Regions from separate parts of the Arthrobacter sp. GCM10027362 genome, predicted to be linked through region 2. Evidence: riboswitches for the same ligand, from Rfam matches in the RefSeq annotation. Region 2 holds a riboswitch; the other holds the start of a gene.

Region 1 (21,703 bases), on a different contig from region 2:
AGATTGCCGACCCGAGGCCGATCTCCAGCCGCCCGATGGAGGTGCGGTAGGCGAGCAGGGACAGCACCTCGGTGCCGTAGGCGCCCCCGGTCATGATGAATACGTTGTCGAAGATGCGGAAGGCGTCCAGCGCGCGGAAGAGCACCGCCACCATGATCGCCGCCTTCATGTTGGGCAGGATGACCCGGCTCATCCGCTCCCACCAGGTGGCGCCGTCCACCTCGGCGGCTTCCGTCAGTTCGTCCGGCACCTGGGCCAGGCCGGCCAGCAGCAGCAGCGAGATGAACGGGGTGGTCTTCCAGATTTCCGACGCGATGATCACGGACAGCGAGGTGCCCGTCTGGGCAAACCAGTTCAGGTCCGGGCCGATGCCCGGCACCCAGTCGAACCAGTGGTTGACAAAGCCGGAATTGATGTCGAAGGCATAGAACCAGGCGAAGGCCGACACCACCGTGATGATCCCGTAGGGGACTAGGATCGCCGTGCGCAGCCACCCGCGCACGGCCTTAAGCGCCTTGTGCATCACCAGCGCCAGGGCAAAGCCCAGGACCAGTTCCACGACGACGGTGACAACGGTGATCAGCAGCGTGACGCCCAAGGCCTGCCAAAACACCCCGTCGGAGAGGATCACGCCGTAGTTGCCCAGCCCGATGAACCGCCGGTCATCCGGGGCGGTGAGGCGGAACTTGAACAGCGAGTCGAACAGGGCCTGCAGGATCGGGTAGAGGGTGACGGCCAGCATGACGACGAACGCGGGGCCGGCGAGCAGCCAGCCCAGGCGCCGTTCGGCCCTGGTCCGTGCGCTGCCGCGCTCCTGCGCCGCCTTTGCCTGCGTCCTGGCCCCGGTCCGGGTGTTGACGGTGGCGGTCACAGCAGTTTCTCCCCTCTGAGTACCGCAAGGATGAACTCCGCGGTGGAGTGGTGCGTGGACTGCGGATCCACGGCGCTGGGCGGGGTCCAGTGCTGTTGGATGCCGGTGGAGACCTCGTTGTAGTAGGGAGTCTGCGGGCGCGGTGCCGACAGCTCCAGGGATTCCCTGATGGTCTGCGCCATCGGGAAGGCGTCCGCGACCCGGGGATCTTCGTAGGCCCGGGTGTTCGACGGCGGGTTGCCGTTGGTGAGGAAGTAGTCCGCCTGGTTTTCCGGGCTGACGATGCACTCGATGGCCTGGTAGGCCAGGTGCGGATGACGGCTGGCGGCGCCGACACCGAGGTTGATGCCGCCCAGCGGGGGTGCCGACGGACGGTCCGGGTCGATCCGCGGGTACAGGCCCCAGCCGATGTCCTCCGGCAGCGACGCGTCCAGGCCGCCGTTCTCGACGGCGGCATTGGTGGCGGGCCAGACGAAGGGCCAGTTCACCATGAACGAGCCTTGGGCACCCTGGAACAGGATCATCGAGTTGTTCTCGTCCTGGGTGGGCAGGCCCGGGCCGCCGAGGCCCTCGGCGCCGATGGTGGACACAATGTCGGCCGCCTTGGCGCCCGCTTCGGATTCCAGCCCGAGCTGGATCCGGTCTGCGGAGGCCTCGGGATTGACAATAATCCGGCCTCCGGCGGATTCGATCAGCGCATTGACCCACACAGTCATGGATTCGGCCCGCGCGCCCTGCACGCCCAGGAACTTCTGCTGCTTCCGGGCGGCATCGATGATCTGGTCCCAGGTCACCGGCCGCGACATGTCCAGACCGGCCGCCTCGGCCACGGACTTGCGGTACCAGAGCAGCTGCGTATTGGCCCAGAACGGGACCGTGACCAGTTCGCCCTTCCACCGGGCTCCGGCCAGTGCGCCGTCGACGACGCCCCGGGAGGTGCGCCGGGCCGTTTCCTTCGGGACGGGGGCCAGGAAGCCGGGCTCGGCCAGTTCCGGGATGAACGGCGGGTCCAGGCTCATGATGTCCAGGGACGTGTCCCCGGCGGCCAGGCGCCGGGCCAGCTGTTCGCGCTGGGAGGCGGCGTCGTTGGGCAGCAGCGAGGTCTCGATCCGGTACCGGCCGCCTGCCTCCCGGGTGCACTCTGCCGCGATGGATGCCTGCCCGCCGGCGTCGGGGTTGATGTACCAGGTGAGGGTCGGTGGCCCGGCTTCAGCGGCACAGCCACCCAAGGCGAGGGTTCCGGCCAGCAGCGCGGCGCCGGGGAACCCGAACCGCCGGCACAGCCCGGTCCTGCGTGTTCGCTTACGGAACATTGGTACTGCGCCTCCACATCCTTGTAGATTCCTCGTAGACGGCCAGATTGCGCACTCCCACGGGCCACCAGCACTCGGCAACCTTGCTAGCGACCATAGGGCCCGCTTGTGGTTTGCGCCACAGACCGTGCCCGTGGCCTCACGAAAACGATGCGAAAAAACGGACGGCGAAGAAGACCAGATGGCCAAAAACTGCCCGCGGAATCCGCCCGTGGCAGGATCGTTCCGTGACGCTCACGGCTGATGACCTGCGGACGGTAGTGGACGGGGATCCTTGTCCGCTGTGCCGCTTTGCCCGCTGCGGCCTGGGAGCGCCGGGCGCTGGACCTGGAGTGGACCTGCCTGGAGACCGCGGCGCACTGATGGGCCATTTCGGCGCCTATGCGATGCAGCCATCCGGCTCCCGCCCGCCGCAGGATGGCTATGTGGAAGTGCTGGTCGGGCCGCCGAGGCGTCCGGGCGGGCCGCAGCTCCTCTTCTACCCGGATCCGGCTTCCGCAGGACGTTCAGTATGAGGCGGATGCCGGTATCTGCGCCCGGGTGCTGGACAGGTTGTTTCCCGATGCCCGGGGCTCGCCGGATTCCTGGCAGGACGTGCTGCGCTGCTGCGGGCGGGCCCTCGAAACGCGCGGCCTGCCCTGGCGGTGGGATTCGTCGGTACGCTGATCAGCCCACGGGCTCGGGCTCGGGCTGGCGCGCAAGGCGGCGCAGGAGCGGTTCGGTGAAGCGGGCCGCAACGGGCCCGGCCACGGCCATCAGCATCACGTAGGCCGCGACGAGGGCGTTCAGCTGCTGCGGCAGCACCCCGGAGGTGACCGCCAGCCCGGCGATGACGATGGAAAACTCGCCGCGGGCGATCAGCACGGTCCCGGCCCGCACGCGGCCCCAGCGGCCGATCCCTGCCTGCCGTGCGGTCCACGCGCCCGTGGCCACCTTGGTGGCCGCCGTGATGATTCCCAGCAGCACCGCCCAGCCGAGCACCGGGGGCATGGTGGACGGGTCCGTGTTCAGGCCGAAGGCCACGAAGAAGGTGGCGGCGAACAGGTCGCGGATCGGTTCCAGCAGCCGGGTGGCACTGTCCGCGGTCGCCCCGGAGATCGCGATGCCCAGCAGGAACGCGCCGACGGCGGCGGAGACCTGCATGGCCGAGGCCAGCCCGGCCACCAGCAGGGCGGCGCCGATGAGCTTGAGCAGGAAGGTCTCCTGTTCGGGGCTGTGGATCCATTTGGAAATGCGGTGGCTGTAGCGCACCGCGGCCAGCAGCACCACGCTGATCACCAGCAACGAGACGCCCACCGCCGTCGCCCCGCCGAGCAGCCCGACGCCGCCCAGCACGGCCGTCATGACCGGCAGGTAGCCGGCCATGGCCAGGTCCTCCAGCACCAGGACGGCCAGCACCGCCGGGGTTTCCCGGTTGCCCAGCCTGCCCAGGTCCGTCAGGACCTTGGCAGCGATGCCGGAGGAGGAAATATAGGTCACCCCGCCCAAGACCATGGCGCCCACCGGTCCCCAGCCGAGGACATAGGCCAGGACCGCGCCCGGGGTGAAATTGAGCACCAGGTCCATCAGGCCGGCCTGCCAGGACTGCTTCAGCCCGGTCACCAGTTCCATGGCCGTATATTCCAGGCCAAGCATCAACAGCAGCAGCACCACGCCGATTTCGCCGGCGATGTGGCCGAATTCGGCGATGCCGCGGAATTCGACGAAGCCGCCCTGGCCGAACGCCAGCCCGCCCAGCAGGTACAGCGGCACGGGGGACATACCCATCCGGGCGGCCAGCCGCCCCAAAATGCCCAGCCCGAGGAAGACGATGCCAAGCTCGATGAGCGTCGCCGTCGTGGCGCCCACGGCGGCCTAGTTTCCGTGCAGAATGGCAGCCGCGGCGTCGAGGCCGTCCGGTGTGCCGACAACGATCAGCAGATCCCCCGGTTCGATCACGTCATTGGGCGTGGGCGACGGCAGGACCTGGCCGCTGCGCAGCATGGCCACGACCGAGGCGCCGGTGCGCGTCCTGAGCTTGGTCTCACCCAGCGGGCGGCCCGCGAAGGGGGTGTCCTCGGTGACCAGGAACTGGCGCGTGCTTACCCCCGGCAGGTCGCTGTGCTCTGCGGCCAGCTGCGCCACCAGCCGCGGGCCGCCGAGCAGGCTGCCCAGGGTGGCCGCTTCCTCGGTGCTCAGCGGGATGGACGCCAGGCAGGCATCCGGGTCGTCCATCCGGGAGATGATCAGCTCAGTCTGGCCGTCGCGCTGGATGACGATGCCCACCCGGCGGCCGTTGCCGACGACGATTTCGCGGCGGATGCCGATACCCGGCAGCGGTGTTTCCTCTACCTCCATGGCTCAACTCTAATCCGCCCCGCGCCGCCCGTATCCGGTGGCCGTAATGTTGTCCCATGGCGGTGGAAAAGAACACCCGCAGCATCGAAAGCGGGATCGAAACTGACTTCTCCGGCAAGATGAGCTACGGCTCCTACCTGCAGCTGGACCGGCTGCTGTCGGCCCAGGTGCCGGTCAGCCGGCCCGAGCACCACGACGAGCTGCTGTTCATTATCCAGCACCAGACCACCGAGCTGTGGTTCAAGCTGGTGCTGCACGAGTTGCGCACGGTGCGGGACCAGCTGCGCGCCGACGACCTGCGCTACGCGATGAAGGGTATCGCCCGGGTGAAGCACATCCAGCACATCCTCGCCGAGCAGTGGTCGGTGCTGGCCACGCTGACCCCGGCCGAGTATGCCGAATTCCGCGGCGAGCTGGGCTCGGCCTCCGGCTTCCAGTCCTTCCAGTACCGGGCGGTGGAGTTCCTGCTGGGCAACAAGAACGCCGACATGCTCCGGGTCTTCGAGGCCAGGCCCGAGGCGCACCGGATGCTGGCGGAACTGCTGGAGCAAAGCAGCGTCTACGACGAGTTCCTGGCCCTGTTGCACCGGCGCGGCCATCCGGTCCCCGGACATCTGCTGGCGCGCGACTTCCGCCAGGCCCACGTCTTCGATCCGGAGCTGGTACAGACCTTCAAGTACATCTACGAGCATGCCCATGACAACTGGGATGTCTACGAGGCATGCGAGGAGCTGGTGGACCTGGAGGACAATTTCCAGCTCTGGCGCTTCCGGCATGTGAGGACGGTGGAGCGGATCATCGGCATGAAGCGGGGCACCGGCGGCTCGTCCGGCGCGGGCTTCCTGCGCAAGGCGCTGGACCTGACGTTCTTCCCGGAACTCTTCGCGGTGCGCACCGAGATCGGCAGGGCCGACGACTCCGGCGCCCCGCCGTCGTAAGCCGCGGCGCCGTTCGAGCAGCCGCTGAACGTTACCGGAACACGGTGCGGTTCTTGAACCCCGTGGCCTCGGTGCTGCGGCTGCCGAACCCGCCCTTGCCGTAGGGGTAGTACCGCAGCGTGCCGTTCTTGAACGTGGCCATCAGGCCGGTGCTGCCGGGGCCGGCGTAGCCGCGCAGCGGGGTCAGGCCGGCCACGCTGTTCCAGCCGCCGGAGCCAATCCTGCGGGCAGCGCCGCTGAAGCCGCCGGTGCCGTTGCCGCGCTGGACGTACAGCGCCGCGCCGCGGACGGCCAGCAGGTCCTGCCGTCCGTCCTGGTCCCAGTCCGCCATGGTGAAGCGGGCACCGGAAAAGCCGGAGGCTGCCGTGGTCGCCTTCGATACCGCCCGGCCGGAAGCGTTGCGGTAGTAGCGCAGGGTGCCGGCCGAGGTCCTCGCAAGCACGCCGGGGTACTTGTGTCCGGCTACCCAGCGGCCGGCGGCCAGCGTCATGCCCGCGAAGCCGTCGCCGACCTTGACCGGGTTGCGGAATCCGCCGCCGGCCTTGCCGAAGTTGACCAGCAGGCGTCCGTCCTTCATCTGCAGCAGCATGTCCAGCGTCCCGTCCCGGTTCCAGTCCAGCGTGAAGCCGGCCCGGACCGTGTCGTAGCCGCCGGTATCGATCCGCACCCGGGCCCCCAGCCTGCCGGTGCCGCCGGGGTAGCGCCAGAGGTCCCCGGCCGCATCGGCGGCGAGCAGGTCCGCGGCGCTGCGGATGCTCGGCTTGCCCAGCGTGTAGTAGTGCTCCAGCGTGGGAATGGACTTGGTGCGCATGGCGGTGGCGAGGGTGACCCCCACGTAGCGCAGGTGCCACGGTTCGTAGGTGTAGCCGGTGACCTTCTGCTGGCCCTTCGGATAGCGGACGATGAAGCCGTACTTGTAAGCGTTCCCGGCCACCCACCTGCCCTCGGGAGTGCTGCCGAAGCAGGCCTCCAGCTGGCAGGTGGTGCGGGCCTGTCCCACGTCCACGGCCAGCCCCGTCTGGTGCTCGCTGTAGCCCGGCCTGGCCGAGATGGTATCCGCATAGGCCCTGCCGTAGCTGCGCACGTAGGAATCGTAGAGTGCGGCCTGGTAGGAGTAGGAGCGGTAGGCGCTGACCACGGCCAGGCGGTGGCCTGCCTTGCGGGCACCGGTGAACAGGCTGGAGAGTTTGGCGGCCGCTGCCTTGCGCAGGGTGAACCCGGTGCCCTTGATCGTGGTGAGGTCGGCGGGCCTGTAGCTCACCGGACTGAGTGGATGGTCCTTGTTGACGAAGACCTTGATGCTCTGCGCGTCCCGGATCGGCTCCGCGGCCTGGGCAGTCTGTGCCGGCACCAGGGGCGCGGCGGACAGGCCCACGCCCGCCAGGCACAGTGCGGCAGCCGCCGCGGCAGTGGAGAATCCGGCCCGCAGCCGCGAGCGCCGGGGCTGGTGCGGCCGGAGGCATTCGCGGGACCGCCGATGTCTGTTCACGGGGTCCATGTTGCCAGCGGACCGGCAGGATCGGTGCCGCAGCCGCGCCGGACGGCCGGTTTGGATGCGATATTTTTAGTAGGTGCTGCTCTCTGACCGTGATATCCGCGCCGAACTCGAAGCCGAACGGATTGTCCTGGACCCCTACCTGCCGAACATGATCCAGCCCTCCAGCGTGGATGTGCGCATCGACAGGTACTTCCGGCTCTTCGACAACCACAAGTACGCCCACATCGATCCGTCCGAGGAGCAGCCGGAGCTGACCCGCCTGGTCGAAGTGGAGCCGGACGAGCCGCTGATCCTGCACCCGGGCGAATTCGTGCTCGGCTCCACCTACGAGACCGTCACGCTGCCCGAAGACATTGCCGCCCGGCTGGAGGGCAAGTCCTCGTTGGGCCGGCTGGGCCTGCTCACCCACTCCACCGCCGGGTTCATCGATCCGGGCTTCTCCGGCCACGTGACCTTGGAACTGTCCAATATGGCCACGCTGCCGATCAAGCTCTGGCCCGGCTCCAAGATCGGCCAGCTGTGCTTCTTCCGGCTGACCTCCCCGGCCGAGCATCCGTACGGCTCGGGGGAGTACGGCAACCGCTACCAAGGCCAGCGCGGTCCGACAGCCTCGCGCAGTTACATCAACTTCCACCGCACCCTCATCGGGCGCTGATTCCCCGCCGACCGGCCGGCCGGCGGCCTGTCAGCGCCGGAAAGGCCGGCGGGTGGCACGCCGACGGGTTTTGGCCGGGCGGGCCGGCGGCTTGACCGGGAGCATCAGCAGCAGCCCGGCCAGCAGCACCAGCAGGATGCCCAGGATGCCGAAGCGCTGGGACCCGAAGACTCCGATGCACAGCGCGAAGAGCGACGGTGCCAGGAAGCTGACCGCACGGCCGGTGGTCGCGTAGAGCCCGAACAGCCCGCCTTCCTCGCCCTCCGGCGCCAGCCGCGCCAGGTAAGCCCGGGACGCGGACTGGGCCGGGCCGACGAAGAGGCACAGCAGCAGCCCGAAGACCCAGAAGGTCAGCGTCCCGTCGAAGGCGAAGCCGAACAGCACATGCTGGTCCGGACCCAGGGCCAGCAGGGCGCCGCCGGTGGCCAGCAGGCCGGCCAGGGCGCCGATGATCACCGCCTTGGGCCCGGCCCGGTCGTCGAGGAAGCCGCCGGCGACGGCACCGGCGGCGGCGACGATATTGCCCGCGATGGCGAAGAAGATCACCTCCGTCAGGGTGAAGCCGAAGGTGCCGGCCGCGATGACGCCGCCGAAGGTGAAGACAGCGGCCAGGCCGTCGCGGAAAACGGCGCTGGAGAGCAGGAAATAGATGGTGTGCGGGTCCGTGCGGTACAGCGCCTTGATCCTGCGCGCCAGCCCGGCGTAGGAGGCGGGGATTCCGGCCGGTGCCCTGCCCGGCCGGCGCGGGACCTCCGGCACGGCGAACAGCACCGGCAGGGCGAAGACCAGGAACCACAGCGCCGAGAAGACCGCCACCAGCCGGATGTTCAGCCCGTCGGCGCGCGTCGCGCCGAACCAGCCGGCCTCCGGCAGCACGAAACCGGCCAGCACCAGCGCCAGCGCGGCAATGCCGCCGACATAGCCCATCGCCCAGCCAAAGCCGCTGATCCTGCCGATGCTGGCCGGAGTGGAGATCTGGGCGAGCATGGCGTTGTAGTTGACGTTGGCGAATTCGTAGAACACGTTGGCCAGCGCAATCAGGCCCACGCCCAGGAGCAGGTACTCCGGGGCCGGCCGGACGAAGAAGCACAGGGCGGTCAGCGCCGCCACCGCCGCGGTGTTGATCCCGAGGAAGAGCCGGCGCCGGCCGCCGGCATCCGAGCGCTGACCGGTCACCGGGGCCAGCAGGGCAATGGCGGCCCCGGAGACGGCCAGCCCGTAGCCGAGCACGGCCGAGGCATGGTCCTTGCCGCCGAAGGCGTCTCCGGTGAGGTACACGGTGAAGACGAAGGTGGTCATCACGGCGTTGAAGGCGGCCGAGCCCCAGTCCCAGGAGGCCCAGGCCAACACGCGCAGCGCGGCTGCGGCGCGCCCGGAGCGGGTGCCGTCCGGCGGGGCGGGGCGGTCTGCGGTGTGGCTCATACCGTGATGCTATCGGCCTGCGGGCCGGATGGAACGCGGGGCGGACCGGCGGCGGAATCAGCGCGGATTCCCGGAGCGGGCGCGCCACGGACCGGTCCGCACGTATGCCTTTGGTAGCATGGATGTGGGCTGCCCTCCTGCTTTGCCAGTGTTCCCGTGTCCCCGACAAGCCCAGAAGGTTGCTCCGGAGAAATCGTGCTGATTGTGCTCACCCTTCTCTTTGTGGTGGCCTTGGCAGCGCCCATGATCTTCCGGAAGCTGGGACGTTCCACCTTCTACCTCCTGGCGGCGGTGCCGGCCGGCGGGTTCGTCTGGCTGCTGGCCACCTTCGGCCGGTACACCGGTACGGACCAGCATGCCCTCGGCGGCGGCCCGAACGCCCCGCCGGCCGAAGTCCTGGCTTGGATTCCCCAGCTACGGCTGGAACTGGCCTTCCGGATGGACACGCTCTCGGCGGTGCTTTCGCTGCTGATCCTGGGTGTCGGCGCGCTGGTGCTGTTCTACTGCGCCCGCTATTTCAAAGCCGACGATGTGCACGTCGGACCCTTCGGAGCGCAGCTGCTGGCCTTTGCCGGGGCGATGTTCGGCCTGGTCATCACCGATGACCTGATCATGCTCTACGTCTTCTGGGAACTGACCACCATCCTGTCCTACCTGCTGATCGGCTTCGCCCGGCAGCGCCTGGCCGCCCGCCGCTCGGCCCTGATGGCCCTGATGGTCACCACCTTCGGCGGCCTGGCCATGCTGGTGGGCCTGATCCTGCTCGGCCAGACCGCGGGCACGTACCGGATCTCGGAACTGCTCAACCGGGCCCCGGACCTGCTGGCGCATGGAACCGTCGTCGACGTAGCCATCCTGCTGATCCTGGCCGGGGCGATCAGCAAGTCGGCACTGGTGCCCTTCCACTTCTGGCTGCCGGCGGCGATGGCCGCGCCCACCCCGGTCAGTGCCTACCTGCACGCCGCCGCCATGGTCAAGGCCGGCATCTATCTCGTTGCCCGGTTCGCCCCGGGCCTCGCCGGGACCGGGCACTGGGACGCCGTCGTGACCGTGCTCGGCCTGCTGACCATGCTGGTGGGCGGCTGGCAGGCCCTGCGGCAGTTCGACCTCAAACTGATCCTGGCCTACGGGACCGTCAGCCAGCTGGGCTTCCTGACGCTGGTGGTGGGCCAGGGCTACCGGGAGGCTGCCCTGGCCGGGCTGGGCCTGCTGCTGGCGCACGGGCTGTTCAAGGCGACGCTGTTCCTGGTAGTCGGCATTATCGACCACCAGTCCGGTACCCGCGACATCCGCCTGCTTTCCGGGATCCACCGGGCGGCGCCGAAGCTGTTTGCGGTGGCCCTGGTCGGGGCGGCGTCCATGGCCGGCGTGCCGCCGTTGCTGGGCTTCGTGGCGAAGGAGTCCGTGTATGAGGCCTTCTTCCACCGGGCGGAGCACGGCGGCTGGACGGACTGGGCGGTGCTCGCCGGCGTGGTGGCCGGATCCATGCTCACCTTCGCCTACAGCGCCCGCTTTGTCTGGGGCGGCTTCGCCACCAAGCCGGGAGCCGAGGCGACGGCGTTCAAGCCGGTTTCCCGCGCCTTCCTGGCCTCGCCGGCGCTGCTGGCCGCCGCCACGGTCCTCTTCGGCCTCTGGCCGGTGCCGGTGGACGCCGCGGTGCAGCCGTACACCTCGCTCTTCGCCGGCGACGGCGGCAGCCGCCTTGCGCTCTGGCACGGGCTGACGCCCGCGCTGGGCCTGACGGTGCTCACGCTCGCCGTCGGCCTGCTGCTGTTCCGGCTGCGGCGGCAGGTGGAACGGTTCCAGGACGGCACTGTCCAGTTCCTCGACGCCGAACGGATCTACCGCGGCGTCGTGGGCGCGTTGGACGAGGCCGCCATCTGGGTGACCGGGCGCACCCAGCGCGGTTCGCTGATCTTCTACCTGTTCGTGATCCTGTCCGTCGCCGTTGCCACCCCCGTCGGTGCCCTGCTGCTGTTCGGTGCGCCGTGGCCGGCCCGCTGGGTATGGTTCGACTCCCCGGTGCAGGCCATCATCGGTCTGGCCATCATCGCGGGGGCCCTGGCCGCCATCCAAGCCAACAAGCGCTTCCTGGCCGTGCTGATGGTCTCCGTCACCGGCTACGGCATCGCCCTGCTCTTCGCCCTGCAGGGCGCGCCGGACCTGGCCCTGACCCAGATGCTGGTGGAGACCATTGTGCTGGTGGCCATCGTGCTGGCGCTGCGTTCGCTGCCGGCCCGGCTGTGGCTGCGGGCCCCCGGCGGCTACAAACTGCTGCGCGCCGGGCTGGGCGTGGCGTTCGGGCTGGCCATGATGGCGCTGGCGGCGGTGGCGATGGCCTCCCGCACGGCCGCACCGATCTCGCTGGCCTTCCCGGAAATGGCCTACGAGGGCGGCGGCGGGGCGAATATCGTCAACGTCACCCTGGTGGACCTGCGGGCGTGGGATACCTTCGGCGAAATCTCCGTGCTGGCCCTGGCGGCCACCGGCGTGGCCAGCCTGATCTTCGTCCGCGGCCGCGGGGACAAGCGGCCGCGGGCCGAGACCGTGGCCACCGGCTCGGTGGACCGCATGACCGAAATGGACGAGCAGGGGCACCGGAGCGCCGCGGTGCTGACCGCCCGCCGCTTCGCCACGGCCGCCCGCGACCCGTGGCTCGTCGCCGGGCGCACGCTGGCGCCGGAACGGCGCTCGATCATCCTCGAAGTGGTCACCCGGCTGCTGTTCCACTCGGTGATGGTCTTCTCCGTGTACCTGCTGCTGGCCGGGCACAACCTGCCCGGCGGCGGCTTCGCCGGCGGCCTGCTGGCCGGACTGGCCCTGGCCGTCAGGTACCTGGCCGGCGGGCGGGTGGAGCTGGCCGAGGCCACCCCGGTCAGCGCCGGCGTGCTGCTGGCCGCGGGGCTGGGCACCGCGTCGCTGACCGCCATCGCGCCGCTGTTCTTCGGCGGCGAGGTCTTCCAAAGCGCGATTATCCATTTCAGCCTGCCGGTGTTCGGCGACCACAAGTTCGTCACCTCGACCATTTTCGACGTCGGCGTGTACCTGGTGGTGGTGGGCCTGGTCCTGGACGTGCTGCGCAGCTTCGGCTCGGAAATCGACGAGCGCAGCGAAGGCCGGCCGTCCCATCCGCCGTCCTACCCGGAGCGCGGCATTCCCCATGAGGCGCCGGAAGAGATCGAGGAAGGAGTGGCCCGGTGACCGTGAACATTACGCTGCTGGCGGTCATGGGAGCGCTCTTCGCCGTCGGCGTCTACCTGATCCTGGAACGGAGCCTGACGCGGGTGATGCTCGGGCTCATGCTGCTCACCAACGGCGCCAATATCCTGGTCCTGAGCACCGGCGGGGCCGCCGGGCTGGCACCGCTGTTCAATAAGGACATCCGGCCGGAGGCCTACAACGACCCGCTGCCCCAGGCGCTGATCCTGACTTCCATCGTCATTTCGTTCGCGGTGACGGCTTTCATGCTCGGGATCATCTACCGTTCCTGGGTGCTGGGCCGGCAGGACGAGGTCCAGGACGACATCGAAGACCGCCGCGTGGCCAACCAGCCCAGCTTCGATGCCGAGGACGACGCGGAAATGCCCGCCGAAACCACCGAATTCATCCGCGCCGAGGCCGAGGAGGCCCCCGGCACACTACGCGCGAAGGGGGAAGAATGAACGCGGCATCCGTTGCACCCCTCGCCGTCGTCCTGCCGTTTATCGGCGCGGCGCTGGCCTTCCTGTTCATCAGGCAGCCAAAGGCCCAGCGCATGGTGACCATTTCCACGCTCGCGCTCACGCTGTGCCTGGAGGTCTTCCTGCTCTACTCGGCGTGGACGCAGGGAGCGCAGGCGGTCACCCTGGGCGGCTGGCTGCCGCCGTTCGGCATCAGCATGGTGGTGGATGAGTTCTCCTCGCTGCTGCTGGTGGTCTCGACCACCGTCAGCCTGTCGGTGCTGGTCTACGCGGCCGGGCAGGGCATGGCCGGCGGCGACGAGGCCGGGCCGGTCTCGATCTTCCACCCCACGTACATGATCCTGGTCGCCGGGGTCTCCAACGCCTTCCTGACCGGGGACCTGTTCAACCTCTACGTGGGCTTCGAAATCCTGCTCACGGCCAGCTACGTGCTCATGACCCTCGGCGGGACCGGCCCGCGGGTGCGCGCCGGCGTTACCTACGTGGTGGTCAGCGTGATTTCCTCCCTGCTGTTCCTGGTCTCCATTGCCATGATCTACGCGGCCACCGGCACCATCAACATGGCAGACCTGGCCCTGCGGCTGGATGCGCTGGATCCGGGCACCAACATGATGCTGCACCTGATGCTGGTGGTCGCCTTCGGCATCAAGGCGGCCATGTTCCCGCTCTCCTTCTGGCTGCCTGACTCCTACCCCACCGCGCCGGCCCCGGTCACCGCGGTGTTCGCCGGCCTGTTGACCAAGGTGGGCGTGTACGCGCTGGTGCGCACCGAGACCCTGCTGTTCCCCGGGGACAGGATCAACACCTTCCTGATGGTCACGGCCCTGCTGACCATGATCGTGGGCATCCTGGGCGCGATTGCCCAGATCGACATCAAGCGCATGCTCTCGTTCACGCTGGTCAGCCACATCGGCTACATGGTCTTCGGCCTGGCGATGTCCTCGCGGCTGGGCCTGGCCTCGGCGGTCTACTACGTGGCGCACCACATCACCGTGCAGACCAGCCTGTTCCTGGTCGCCGGGCTGATCGACCGCCGCGGCGGGACCACGAACATGGACCGGCTCGGCGGCCTGGCCAGGCTCTCGCCGCTGCTGGCCGCGCTCTTCTTCATCCCGGCCATGAACCTGGCCGGCATCCCGCCGTTTTCCGGGTTCCTGGGCAAGCTCGGGCTGCTCCAGGCCGGGGTGGACCTGGGTACGCCGGTGGCGTACCTGCTGGTGGCCGGCGGCGTGGCCACCTCGCTGCTGACCCTGCTGGCCATGGCGCGGGTGTGGAACCGTGCCTTCTGGCGCACCCCCGAGGACGCCGAGCACCCCGATCCGGTCCTGGTCGCGACGGCGCCGGACGGCTCGGCAATGCGCACGTCGCGGCTGGTCACGGACCAGCCGGTGGGGCGCTTCTCCGGCCGGGGCGTGATCGATCTGCTGCCACGGACGATGGTCGGCTCGACCCTGGCCCTGGTGGTTGTGGGCGTCGCGCTCACGGTGTTCGCCGGGCCGCTGTTTCAGCTCAGCGACCAGGCGGCCGGGAGCATGCTCGAGCGCACGCCCTACATCGACGCCGTGCTCGGCCCGGGGGCCGGTGCCGGTGCGGGCGACGCCGTCGGAGAGGGGGCCGGACCGTGAGGCGGGCACCCCGGCGGCCCCGGATTCCGTTCCTGACCGAGCTGCCGCTGCTGGTGTGGCTGGTGCTGCTCTGGGGCGCGCTCTGGCAGGACTTCAGCGCCGGCAACCTGCTGTTCGGCGCCATCATCTCGGTGGTGGTGGTGAACCTGTTCTACCTGCCTCCGGTGGAGCTGGGCGGGCGGCTGAATATCCTCGCCGGCGCCGTGTTCCTGCTGACGTTCGTCTACCACGTGGCGGTGGCCAGCTTCCAGGTGCTCTGGCTGGCAGTGGTTACCGGCCCGCGGATCCGCAATGCGGTGCTGGCGGTCAAGCTGCGCACCCGCTCGGACCTGATCCTCACCGCCACGGGGCACGCGATCTCGCTGATTCCGGGCAGCCTGGTGGTGGAAGTGGACCGTTCCGGCTCCACCCTCTATCTGCACTGCCTGAACATTTCCGGGCCGCAGGAGGCGGAGGCCTTCCGCGCCCAGGTGCTCCGGATCGAAGCCGGGCTGATCCGAGCCTTCGGAACCAAGGAGGAACTGGCACTGGTACGAGCGGAATACGGCAGTGGACGAACCGTGGAACAAATGGCGCAGGGGAGGAGAGGCCGTGAATGAAGGCTTGATGGGCGCGGTTCTGGTAATTGTCGCCGCCTTGTTGTCGGTTTCCGCGGCCGCGGCAATCGTGCGCACCATCCGGGGTCCGTCCCTGCTGGACCGGGTCCTGGCCATCGACGTGCTGCTCTCCGTGGTCTCGGCGGCGCTGATGGTGGACATGGCCGTCAACGGCCATCAGGAGAACCTGATCCTGGTGGCCGTGATCTGCCTGGTCGGGTTCATCGGCTCGGTGACGGTGGCCCGGTTCGTGATCGACAGGCGGGCCCATGAGCACTGACCTGGTACTGGACATTGCCTCCGCGGCCTGCCTGGTGGTTGGGGCGCTGATGTCCCTGGCGGCGGCCATCGGCCTGCTCCGCTTCCCCGACCTGCTTTCGCGCATGCATGCGGCCACCAAGCCGCAGGTGTTCGGGCTGCTGCTGCTGCTGGCCGGGCTGGGCCTGCAGCTGCGCAGCTGGGCCGCGGTGCCGGTGCTGGTCCTGGCCTGGCTCTTCCAGCTGCTCACGGTCCCCGTGTCCGCTCACATGGTGGGCCGGGCCGGCTACCGCACCAAGCACCTGCGCAAGGAAACCCTCACCGAGGACGATCTGGACGCCGTGGTGCAGCATGCCGCGGCCGAAGAACTGCTCGGCACCGAAGAGGGCGCGGACCGGCAGTAGCCGGCGGTGCTCCCCGGGGCCGGCGCACGGGCGCCGGGGAACACTTCGGCCTCAGACCAGGCTCCGGGTCTTCGTGTAGCGGGCAATGGCGCGCTGCGTGCCCCGCTGGGACAACACCCGAATGACGGTGCTCACGGCGCCGGACACCAGCGCGAAGACCAGCGTGGAGCGAAGGCTGTTTTCCAAGTCGTCGTCGTGCTTGGGCGAATCCTTGCCGGTGACCTTCTTCCAGACCATGTCGATGATCTTGCTGGCGAGCAGGCCGCTGCCGATGCTGACTCCGGTCCCCATGAGCTTGAAAAGTACGTTCACTGCAACTCCGTTCCTCGGCGTCCACCACATCTGCCACCAGCCTAAGGCTCCGAGGGCCCCGCCGCGAGCTTGCGGGCGGAGGGAATCGACCGAAGCACGGCGCCTCGCCTGCGGCCGGGCGCCACGCCGCCGGTTCCGGTACCGCAGTGTAGACTGGATCACGCTGGCAACAGCACATCAAACGACAGGGGAGCGTCCGTTCCCACGGCCCGCGGGCCGGGCGGGACGGGACGCTGAGAGTGCGGACTACCGCAGACCCTCGAACCTGCTCCGGCTAGTACCGGCGAAGGGAGTCGAGTTCTCAGAGTGTCCGGAAGGCGCGGCCGTGCCGCTGCCCCGGGAGCACTTTCCCCTCCTGTACCTCGGGAGGACACATGACTGACATTTCCGCCAAGGCGGCCAAGACCAAATACACCTGGCGTGTGGTGGACATTGTGGTGGCGGCACTGATTGCCGTCGCCGGCGGCGTGATCTTCTGGGCCTGGTCCCAGGGCGCCAACCTCATTTCAACACCGCTGAACGCCGTCTACCCGCCGCTGACCGGCTTGTATGCCGGCGGCTGGATGATTCCCGCGGTGCTGGGCATGCTCATTATCCGCAAGCCGGGCGCCGCCCTGTTCTGCGAAACGGTGGCCGCGACGGGGGAGCTCATCATGGGCTCCCAGTACGGCACCACCGTGCTGATCTCCGGTGTTCTGCAGGGCCTCGGTGCCGAACTCGTGTTTGCCGCGCTGGTGTACCGGAAGTTCAACCTGCCGGCATCACTGCTGGCCGGAGCGGGGGCGGGCCTGTTCTGCGGCCTGAACGATTCCTTCGCGCCGTGGGGCTGGAACATCGCCTACGAAGCCGGCGACAAGCTCGCCTATATCGTGTTCACCGCCGTCTCCGGTGCCGTCCTCGCCGGTGCCCTCTCCTGGCTTGCCACCCGGGGCCTGGCGAGGACCGGCGTACTCGCGTCCTTCGCCTCCCGCAAGGCCGCCACGGAGCCGGTCCTTTCCTGATGTCCGCCCACGACGACGGCGCCGTGGTGCGGCCGGCTGCCATTTCCGCCCGGGGCTGGGGCTGGCGGCACGCCGGCCGTCCCGCGCCCGCGATCCACGGCCTGGACCTGGAAATCCAGGCGGGGGAGCGCGTGCTGCTGCTGGGCGCCTCCGGATCGGGCAAGTCGACGTTCCTGCACGCCCTGGCGGGCGTGCTCGGCGATGACAACGACGACGCCGACGAGGCCGGCGCGCTGCTGCTCGACGGTGCCGCGCCCCGCAGCCAGCGGGGGCGGGCCGGTTTGATGCAGCAGGATCCGGAAACGCAGGTGGTCCTCTCCCGCCTGGGCGACGACGTCGCTTTCGGCGCGGAAAACCTGGCCGTGCCGCGCGGGCAGATCTGGCCGCGGGTCCAGGAAGCGCTCGAGGATGTCGGGCTGGGAGGGTTCGCGCTGGACCACCCGACCTCGGCCTTGTCCGGCGGACAGAAGCAGCGCCTGGCGCTGGCCGGGATCCTGGCCATGCGCCCGGGCCTGATCCTGCTGGATGAGCCTACCGCGAACCTGGACCCGGCCGGGGTGCTTGAGGTGCGCGACGCTGTCGGCCGCTGCCTGGACAAGACCGGTGCCACCCTGGTTGTGGTCGAGCATCGCGTGGCCGTCTGGCAGGACCTCGTGGACCGGATCGTGGTGCTGCAGCCGGGCACCTCGGCCTCCGGAGCGCGGCAGCCCGCGGTGTTCCTGGACGGTCCGCCGGAGCAGGTGCTGGCCCAGGCCCGCCAGCTGCTGGCCGCCGCGGGCGTGTGGGTGCCCGGCCATGTCCCCGCTACCCGCGCCCGGACCGGCGCCGGCGGCGGCCTCCTGCTGACCGCCGAAGAGCTGGCCGTTTCCCGGGAGCGGGCGCGCCGCGGGCGCAGTGCCACCGTGCAGTCCGGCATTAATGCCGGGGTCCGGGCCGGCGAGGCACTGACGATCACCGGACCCAACGGGGCCGGCAAATCCACCGTCGCGCTGACCCTTGCCGGGCTGCTGGCACCGGTGGCGGGCACGGTTACGGCCGCCGCCGGCCTGAGCGCCGGCGCGGGAAGCAACCCCTGGAAGTGGAAGGCCGAGCAGCTGATCGCCCGCATCGGCACCGTCTTCCAGGAGCCGGAGCACCAGTTCGTCACCGGCCGGGTGCTGGACGAACTCATGTTCGGCCCCCGGCACCTGGGCCACGGTGCCGAGCGGGTGGACGAGCTGCTGGAACGGCTGCGCCTGGGCCACCTGGCGGACGCGAACCCCTACACCCTGTCCGGCGGCGAGAAGCGGCGGCTCTCGGTGGCCACCGTGCTGGCGGCGCATCCGCAGGTGCTGGTGCTGGACGAGCCGACCTTCGGCCAGGACGCGAACACCTGGGCGGAACTGGCCTCGTTCCTGTCCGAACTGCTCGACGCCGGCACCGCCGTGGTCTCGGTGACCCACGACGAGGAATTCAGCGCCGTCCTGGGCGGCGCCGAACTGCGGCTGGGCTCTGCCCGGATGCAGGCAGGTGCCGTATGAGGCAGGCCCTGACCCTGCACGGCAACAAGGCGCTGCTGACCCGGGCCAACCCGCTCGCGAAGTTCGCCGCCGTCGTCTTCATCACGGCCGTGCTGGCCCTGTCCATCGACTGGGTGTCGGCCTCGACGGCGCTGCTCGGCGAGCTGGCGCTCTTCCCGCTGGCCGGCCTGACCCTGCGCCTGCTGTGGCAGCGCGGCTGGCCGCTCATCCTGGCCGCCGCCCTCGGCGGCTGGAGCACCGCGATCCTTTCGGCCGACAGCGGCGCGGTGCTGCTCGACGCCGGAATCTGGTCGATCAGCGAAGGCTCCCTGCAGTTGGGGCTTGGGTTCATGCTGCGCGGCCTGGCGATCGCCCTGCCTGCGATCCTGCTGATGAGCTGCACCGATCCCACGGACCTGGCCGACGCCCTGGCCCAGAAGGCCAGGCTGCCGCACCGCTTTGTCCTGGGCACCCTGGCCGCGATGCGGCTGGTGGGGCTCATGGCCGAGGAATGGCAGACCATCGGCATGGCACGGCGGGCGCGCGGCGTCGGCTCCCACGGGAACCCGCTGCAGCGGCTGGGCGCGCTCCTGGGGCAGAGCTTCGGGCTGCTGGTTCAGGCGATCCGGCGGGCATCCCGGCTTGCGGTGACCATGGAGGCCCGCGGCTTCGGCGGGGCCGAACGCAGCTGGGCCCGGGAGTCCAGGTTCGGCCGGATCGATGTCTGGGTGGTGCTCGGCGGGGCACTGATCGCCGCCGCCGCGCTGGCTGCCGCGCTGGGCGCCGGAACCTGGAACCTCGTGTTCGCCTAGGGCGGGGCGCGGGGAGCCGCTGAACGCCCTAGGCGCGGCTGCCTTTGACCAGCAGCCCGGTGAGTTCCTCGGTCAGCTCGCGCGAGACCGGAATCTCCTTGCCGTCGATGCTGCGCACCGGAGCCATCAGCCGAATGCTGGAGACCAGCCACACGCCGTCGGCCTCGAACAGGTCGTGCGGCTCCAGCGGACCGTAGCCGAGCTGCCAGCCGGCCTCGGCCGCGGTCTTGAACAGCGCGCCCTGGGATGTGCCGGGCAGGATGCCGCTTTCCAGCAGCGGTGTGGTGAGGGTCTTTACGCCGTTCCGCACGGTGGCGATCAGCACGGTGGAGGTAGGGCCCTCCAGCACCCGCCCGTCGCTGGAGGTGAAAATGACATCGTCGGCGTCCTGCTTCTTCGCGTACCGCAGCGCCGCCATGTTGACCGCGTAGGAGAGGGTCTTGGCGCCCAGCAGCAGCCACGGTGCCCGCTCGGCCACGGAACTGTCGTAGCCGCGGTCCAGCAGCAGCACGTCGATGCCGGACTCGCGCTGTTCCCGGCTCGAGGTTCCCGGCAGGCCGGCCTGGACCCAGGCGGTGGGGGAGCCGGCGCCTTCGACGCCGCGGGTCACCAGCAGCTTGACCGCCAGCTCGTCCGCCGGCGGATGCTCCGCGATGGCGGTGGCGATAGCCTTTTCCCAGGCTGCAGCGGGCGGGATCACCAGGTCCATGGCCTCGGCCGACACGGCCAGCCGGTCCAGGTGGGCCGTGAGCTTGCGCGGTGTTCCGTCCACGACGAGCAGGGTTTCGAAGATGCCGTCCCCGCGGGTGACCCCCTGGTCGGTGGCCATCAGCTGGGGCTTGGAGGCGTCGGCCACGCGGCCGTTCTCATGGGCGGGATCCAGGAACACCAAAACTGTCATGGGTCTAAGCGTAGCGGCAGGAACCGCGCCCGAGCCTGCGAGGGCGGGGAGCCGCGAAGCGTTGGCCACCTCCCGCCGCGAGCGGAGCGGGTGATGGGAGGTGGCCAGGTGTTAGTTCGCTGTAAGCTGCCGATATTCTAGGGGATGACGCCGGGGGCCGGCGGGATGGGGGACTAGCCGGACGTGTTGTGGCCGCTGACGGGGTGGGGCGCATTCCCCAATTGGGTGCTGGTCGTCTTCACCGTGCTCGACATGGTCATCCGTCTGGCGGCCTTGGGCATTGTGCCCGGCAACCGCCGTCCCACCACCGCCATGGCGTGGCTGCTGGCGATCTTCCTCATTCCGCTGGTGGGCCTGCCGCTGTTCTTGATGTTTGGCAGCTACAGGCTCTCCGGGCGCAGGTTCCGGCAGCAGGCCGAAGTCAACCAGGAAGTCTGGGAAGCCACGCAGGAGCTGAAGGAGCCGCGCAGCGAGATGGAAGCGCCCACCTGGGTGCATTCGGCGGCCGAACTCAACCGCACCCTGGGCGCCCTTCCGATGCTGGACGGCAACAGCGTGGAACTGCTTCCCGGCTACACCGAGTCGATCAAGGCGATGACCGAGGCCGTCCGCGGGGCGAGGGAATACGTCAATGTCGAGTTCTACATCATGGCCAAGGACGAGGTTACCGGCGAGCTGTTCGAAGCGCTGCAGGAGGCCGCCGCCCGCGGCGTCACCGTGCGCCTGCTCTTCGACCACATCGGCACGCTTCGGGTGGCCGGCTACCGGAAATTCCTGCGCTGGCTCAAGGGCAGCGGGATCGAGTGGCGCCGCATGCTGCCCATCCTGCCGGTCCACGGCCAGTGGCGCCGGATCGACCTGCGCAACCACCGCAAGATCCTCGTGGTGGACGGGCATGTGGCCTTCACCGGATCGCAGAACCTGATTGAGCCCGGCTACCTGCGTCCCTCCAGCCGCCGGTCCGGCCGCGGCTGGGTGGAACTGATGGCGCGCCTGGAAGGCCCCATTGTCACTGCCCTGAACGTCGTCTTCGCCACGGACTGGTACAGCGAGACCGACGAACTGCTCCGGCAGGAGCTGTTCACCCCGGCGACGGTGACGGAGTCCGGGCCGATGACCTGCCAGGTGGTCCCCAGCGGCCCCGGCTTCCAGGCGGAGAACAACCTGCGCCTGTTCAACACGCTCATCTACTCGGCCGTGAAGCGGCTCTCCATCTGCAGCCCGTACTTCGTGCCGGACGATTCGCTGCTCTACGCCATTACGACGGCGGCGCAGCGCGGCGTGGACGTGGAACTGTTCGTTTCCGAGCAGGGGGACCAGTTCCTGGTCCACCATGCCCAGCGCTCCTATTACCAGGCGCTGCTGCAGGCGGGGGTGCGGATCCATCTGTATCCGAAACCCATGGTGCTGCATGCCAAGTTCTTTACGGTCGATGACAAGGTGGCCGTGCTGGGCTCGAGCAACCTGGACATGCGCTCCTTTTCGCTGAACCTTGAGGTGTCCCTGATGATGCTCGGCGACGACATCGTGCCGAAGCTGCTCGATATCGCCGACAGCTACCGCGAGGTTTCACGCGAACTG
Region 2 (4,140 bases):
CCAACCCGGTGCCGATCGGCGCGCCAAGGGGCATTACGGCCGCGGCGCCGAGCTGTTCCAGCCGCAACGCCAGCACCGGATCGTCATTGGTGTAGGCGAAGACCTTGAAGCCGCGGGCCACCAGTTGCTCGGTGGCGTCCACCAGTTCGACGGCGTCGGGCAGCAGGGTGTGCTCGTCGGCGATCACCTCTAGCTTGACCCAGTCGGTTTCCAATGCCTCCCGGGCCAGCTCGGCGGTCAGCACCGCCTCGCGCGCGGTGAAGCAGCCGGCGGTGTTCGGCAGCACCCGGATGCCCTGCTCCAGCAGCAGGGCGAAGAGCGAGTCCCCGGCGGCCGGGCTGTAGCGGCGCATGGCCACGGTGGTCAGTTCGGTGCCGGAGGCCTGCAGCGCCGCGCCGAGCCCGTCCAGGCTCGGGGCGCCGCCGGTGCCCATAATCAGCCGGGACTGCAGCGCCACCCCGTCGATGATCAGCGGATCGTTGTCCATCTCAGCCTCCCTGGACCGCGTTGATGATTTCAATATCGTCGCCGTCGGCCAACACGGTGGCGGACCAGCTCCGGCGCGGGACCACCTCGGCGTTGCGCGCCACGGCCACGCCCAGCCGCGCCCCGTCCGCCGGGCGCCCGTCGGCGGTCAGCTGACGCCCGGTTACTTCGCAGACCAGGTCGGTGAGGGTCTGCCCGGCGGCGATCGGCCGCCGGCTGCCGTTGAGGTTGATGCTGGTCACTTCAGGCTCCTTCGGGAGGACGTGAGGTCGGAGGCGGAAAAGCGGTCGGGTCGGAATCGGTCCCAGCGACCGTCGCCGTCACCGTCCATGAGTTCGCGGCAGATCCGGGCCGCGACCGGGGTCAGCAGCACGCCGTGACGGAAGAAACCGGTGGCGACGATCAGGCCGGGAACGTCCCCGCCGCCGGGGGCGGCTACCCGGCCGAGCAGCGGGGCATTGTCCGGGGTTCCGGGCCGGGCCCGCGCCGTCGTCTCGATGAGCTCAAGTTCGGCCACGGCGGGCACCAGCGCCTGGGCGTCCCGCAGCAGCTGGTAGGTACCACCTGCGGACACCGCGGCCAGGCCGTCCTCGCGCTGGGTCGCGCCCAGCACCACCGTGCCGTCCTCGCGCGGGACCAGGTACACCGGCAGGCCGCGGACCAGGCCGCGCACGGTAGCGGTCAGCAGCGGCCGCAGCTGCTCGGGCACGCGCAGCCGCAGGATGTCCCCGTAGACCGGCCGCAGGGGCAGCCGCAGCCCGTCGGGCAGCCCGGCGATTTCGGCAGCCCCGAGTCCGTTGGCCAAGACCACCTCCGCGGCGCGCACTGTGCCGCCGCCGGCGAGTGCGACGCCGGTAACGGCGGATGCGGTATCGGCAGGGTCGGCATGCAGCAGCCCGGTTGCGGGCCGGCGCAGCAGCCAGCCCTGGCCGCCGGCATGGGCGGCCAGGGCTGCCTGCAGGGCGGCAGCCAGGACGCGCGGATCCACCTGGTGGTCCTGGTCGATGCCAAAGGCGCAGGACAGCTGCGGGCCGAGCATGGGTTCCTCGGCACGTACCTGGCGGACGCCGAGCGGCTGCACGGACAGGCCGTGCTGCAGCTGCAGCTGCCGCAGGTCGGCCAGGGCCTGCCGGTCCGCGGCGTCGGCGCCGACCACCAGCGTGCGGGTGGACCGGTAGCCGGTGGGACCTGCGAGGGGTTTGACGAACTCCGGGTACAACCGGGCCGAAGCGAGGGTGAGTTCGAGCAGCTCTTCTTCCTGGTAGTGCAGCTCGCTGACCGGCGCCAGCATGCCCGCGGCGGCGAAGGTGGCCCCGCCGGCCGGCTCGGGATCGACCACGACGACGGTCCGCCCGGAGCGGGCCGCCTCCCAGGCGATCCCCAGCCCGACAATGCCGGCACCAACCACGGCGACATCGGCTTCGGGGCCCTGCGCCCCGGCATGAGTAGGCAAAATTCCTGTTCCTTCCCTACGCCGGTACTAACCGGATCAGGTCAAGCGGTCGGCGCCATGCGCCCTCTCAGCCCGTGCCGTGCAGGGCTCCCGCAGTCGGACAACACCTTAGCAGTTGCCGCCTGCTGACAACGCTCAGCCGCCTCCCATCGCTCGCTTCGCCCGCGGCGGGACCCTCGGCAGAGAGCCGCCCGGGTTCCCGTGCTGAGCTTGCGAAGCACAGGGCAGGCGGCGAACGCTAAGCTGGGGGCATGCCGATCGGATCCGCCCAGCTGTACCTCTGCACCGACGCCCGCACCCGCCAGGGCGATTTCCCAGACTTCGTCGATGCCGCCTTCGCCGGCGGCGTGGACATCATTCAGTTGCGGGACAAGGGCATTGAAGCCGCCGAAGAACTCGAACTGCTGGCCGTGCTGGCCGAGGCCGCGCAGCGCCACGGCAGGCTGTGGGCGGTCAATGACCGGGCGGACATCGCCCTGCTCGCCGGCGCCCCGGTCTTCCACATCGGGCAGAATGACCTGCCGCTGGCCGCCGCGCGCTCGCTGGTGGGCCCGGACACGGGCATCGGGATGTCCACGCACAGCCCGGAGCAGGTCGCCGCGGCGGTGGCTGAGCCGGGGCTGGATTACTTCTGCGTCGGCCCGGTCTGGGCCACGCCGACCAAGCCCGGTCGCCCCGCCGTCGGACTTCAGCTCATCAAGGAGGCGGCCGAACAGGTACGGGCGGCCGGCGGCACCCGGCCGTGGTTCGCCATCGGGGGCATCGATCTGTCCAACGTGGACCAGGTGGCCGATGCCGGCGCCGGACGGATCGTCGTCGTCCGCGCCATCACCGAAGCCGAGGATCCCGCCGAGGCGGCCCGCAGGCTGCGGGCCGCCCTGCCGCCGCTATAACCGGCGGCTCGGCGGCATCTACCTACGTGCGGGGGACTGCGGGCTCGGGGAGGTAGACCTTGCCGCCGGAGGCCAGGAATTCGGCGGACTTGGCGTTCATCCCGGCGATAACCTCCTGCTCCCTGTCTTGTCCAAGGTCCTGCCCAAGAGCTCCGCCGAACTGGTCACGGATGTCCTGGGAGATGCGCATGGAGCAGAACTTCGGCCCGCACATCGAGCAGAAGTGCGCCGTCTTCGCCGGCTCCGCCGGCAGCGTCTCATCGTGGAAGGCCTCGGCCGTCTCCGGGTCCAGGGACAGGGCGAACTGGTCCCGCCAGCGGAATTCGAAGCGGGCCTTGGACAGCGCATCGTCCCGTTCATGCGCGCCCGGGTGGCCCTTGGCCAGGTCCGCGGCGTGCGCGGCGATCTTGTAGGTGATCACGCCGGTCTTCACGTCATCCCGGTTGGGCAGGCCGAGGTGCTCCTTGGGGGTGACGTAGCACAGCATTGCCGTGCCGTAGCGGGCGATCTCGGTGGCGCCGATGGCCGAGGTAATGTGGTCATAGCCGGGGGCCACGTCGGTCACCAGCGGGCCGAGGGTGTAGAACGGGGCGCCGTCGCAGAGCTCCTGCTGGCGTTCCACGTTCTCGCGCACCAGATGGAACGGAATGTGCCCGGGGCCTTCGACCATGACCTGGACATCGTGCCGCCATGCCCGCTTGGTCAGCTCGGCCAGGGTGTCCAGCTCGGCGAACTGTGCGGCGTCGTTGGCGTCCGCCGTCGAGCCCGGCCGCAGCCCGTCGCCGAGCGAGAACGCGACGTCGTACCTGGCAAAGATCTCGCAGAGCTCGTCGAAGTGGGTGTAGAGGAAGTTCTCCCGGTGGTGGGCCAGGCACCAGCCGGCCATGATGGACCCGCCCCTTGAGACGATGCCGGTGACGCGGTTGGCGGTCAGCGGCACATAGCGCAGCAGTACCCCGGCGTGGACGGTCATGTAGTCCACGCCCTGCTCGCACTGCTCGATCACGGTGTCCCGGTAAATTTCCCACGTCAGCTCGTTGGCCTGGCCGTTGACCTTCTCCAGCGCCTGGTAGATGGGCACGGTGCCGATCGGGACGGGGGAATTGCGGATGATCCACTCGCGCGTGGTGTGGATGTCATCGCCGGTGGACAGGTCCATCACGGTGTCGGCGCCCCACCGGGTGGCCCACTGCAGCTTGTCCACCTCTTCGGCAATGGAACTGGTGACCGCGGAGTTGCCGATGTTGGCGTTGATCTTGACCAGGAAGGCCTTGCCGATGATCATCGGTTCGGACTCGGGGTGGTTGA

Evidence for each region. A riboswitch is a leader RNA that binds a small molecule or an ion and turns the genes downstream of it on or off. The one in region 2 is predicted to bind thiamine pyrophosphate.
Region 1: it holds a riboswitch for thiamine pyrophosphate, as region 2 does, so the genes downstream of both, ACFQ36_RS07470 (ECF transporter S component) here and thiO (glycine oxidase ThiO) in region 2, are expected to answer to the same signal.

The regions. Positions count from the first base shown of each region.
Region 1 covers NZ_JBHTML010000033.1:1,062-22,764, reverse strand. Annotated here, with positions in the region: gene ACFQ36_RS07545 (carbohydrate ABC transporter permease) at 1-871, opposite strand, end outside; gene ACFQ36_RS07540 (extracellular solute-binding protein) at 868-2,184, opposite strand; gene ACFQ36_RS07535 (cation:proton antiporter) at 2,851-4,032, opposite strand; gene ACFQ36_RS07530 (cation:proton antiporter regulatory subunit) at 4,039-4,521, opposite strand; gene ACFQ36_RS07525 (tryptophan 2,3-dioxygenase) at 4,578-5,459, shown strand; gene ACFQ36_RS07520 (D-alanyl-D-alanine carboxypeptidase family protein) at 5,491-6,948, opposite strand; gene dcd (dCTP deaminase) at 7,031-7,612, shown strand; gene ACFQ36_RS07510 (MFS transporter) at 7,643-9,034, opposite strand; gene ACFQ36_RS07505 (Na+/H+ antiporter subunit A) at 9,230-12,235, shown strand; gene ACFQ36_RS07500 (Na(+)/H(+) antiporter subunit C) at 12,232-12,696, shown strand; gene ACFQ36_RS07495 (Na+/H+ antiporter subunit D) at 12,693-14,339, shown strand; gene ACFQ36_RS07490 (Na+/H+ antiporter subunit E) at 14,336-14,938, shown strand; gene ACFQ36_RS07485 (monovalent cation/H+ antiporter complex subunit F) at 14,943-15,215, shown strand; gene mnhG (monovalent cation/H(+) antiporter subunit G) at 15,205-15,597, shown strand; gene ACFQ36_RS07475 (DUF4235 domain-containing protein) at 15,649-15,909, opposite strand; TPP riboswitch at 16,086-16,218, shown strand; gene ACFQ36_RS07470 (ECF transporter S component) at 16,284-16,910, shown strand; gene ACFQ36_RS07465 (ABC transporter ATP-binding protein) at 16,910-18,430, shown strand; gene ACFQ36_RS07460 (energy-coupling factor transporter transmembrane component T family protein) at 18,427-19,221, shown strand; gene ACFQ36_RS07455 (aminodeoxychorismate lyase) at 19,250-20,122, opposite strand; gene cls (cardiolipin synthase) at 20,306-21,703, shown strand, end outside.
Region 2 covers NZ_JBHTML010000251.1:212-4,351, forward strand. Annotated here, with positions in the region: partial or broken gene ACFQ36_RS20920 (thiazole synthase) at 1-487, opposite strand, end outside; gene thiS (sulfur carrier protein ThiS) at 489-728, opposite strand; gene thiO (glycine oxidase ThiO) at 725-1,939, opposite strand; TPP riboswitch at 1,936-2,043, opposite strand; gene thiE (thiamine phosphate synthase) at 2,191-2,832, shown strand; partial or broken gene thiC (phosphomethylpyrimidine synthase ThiC) at 2,855-4,140, opposite strand, start outside.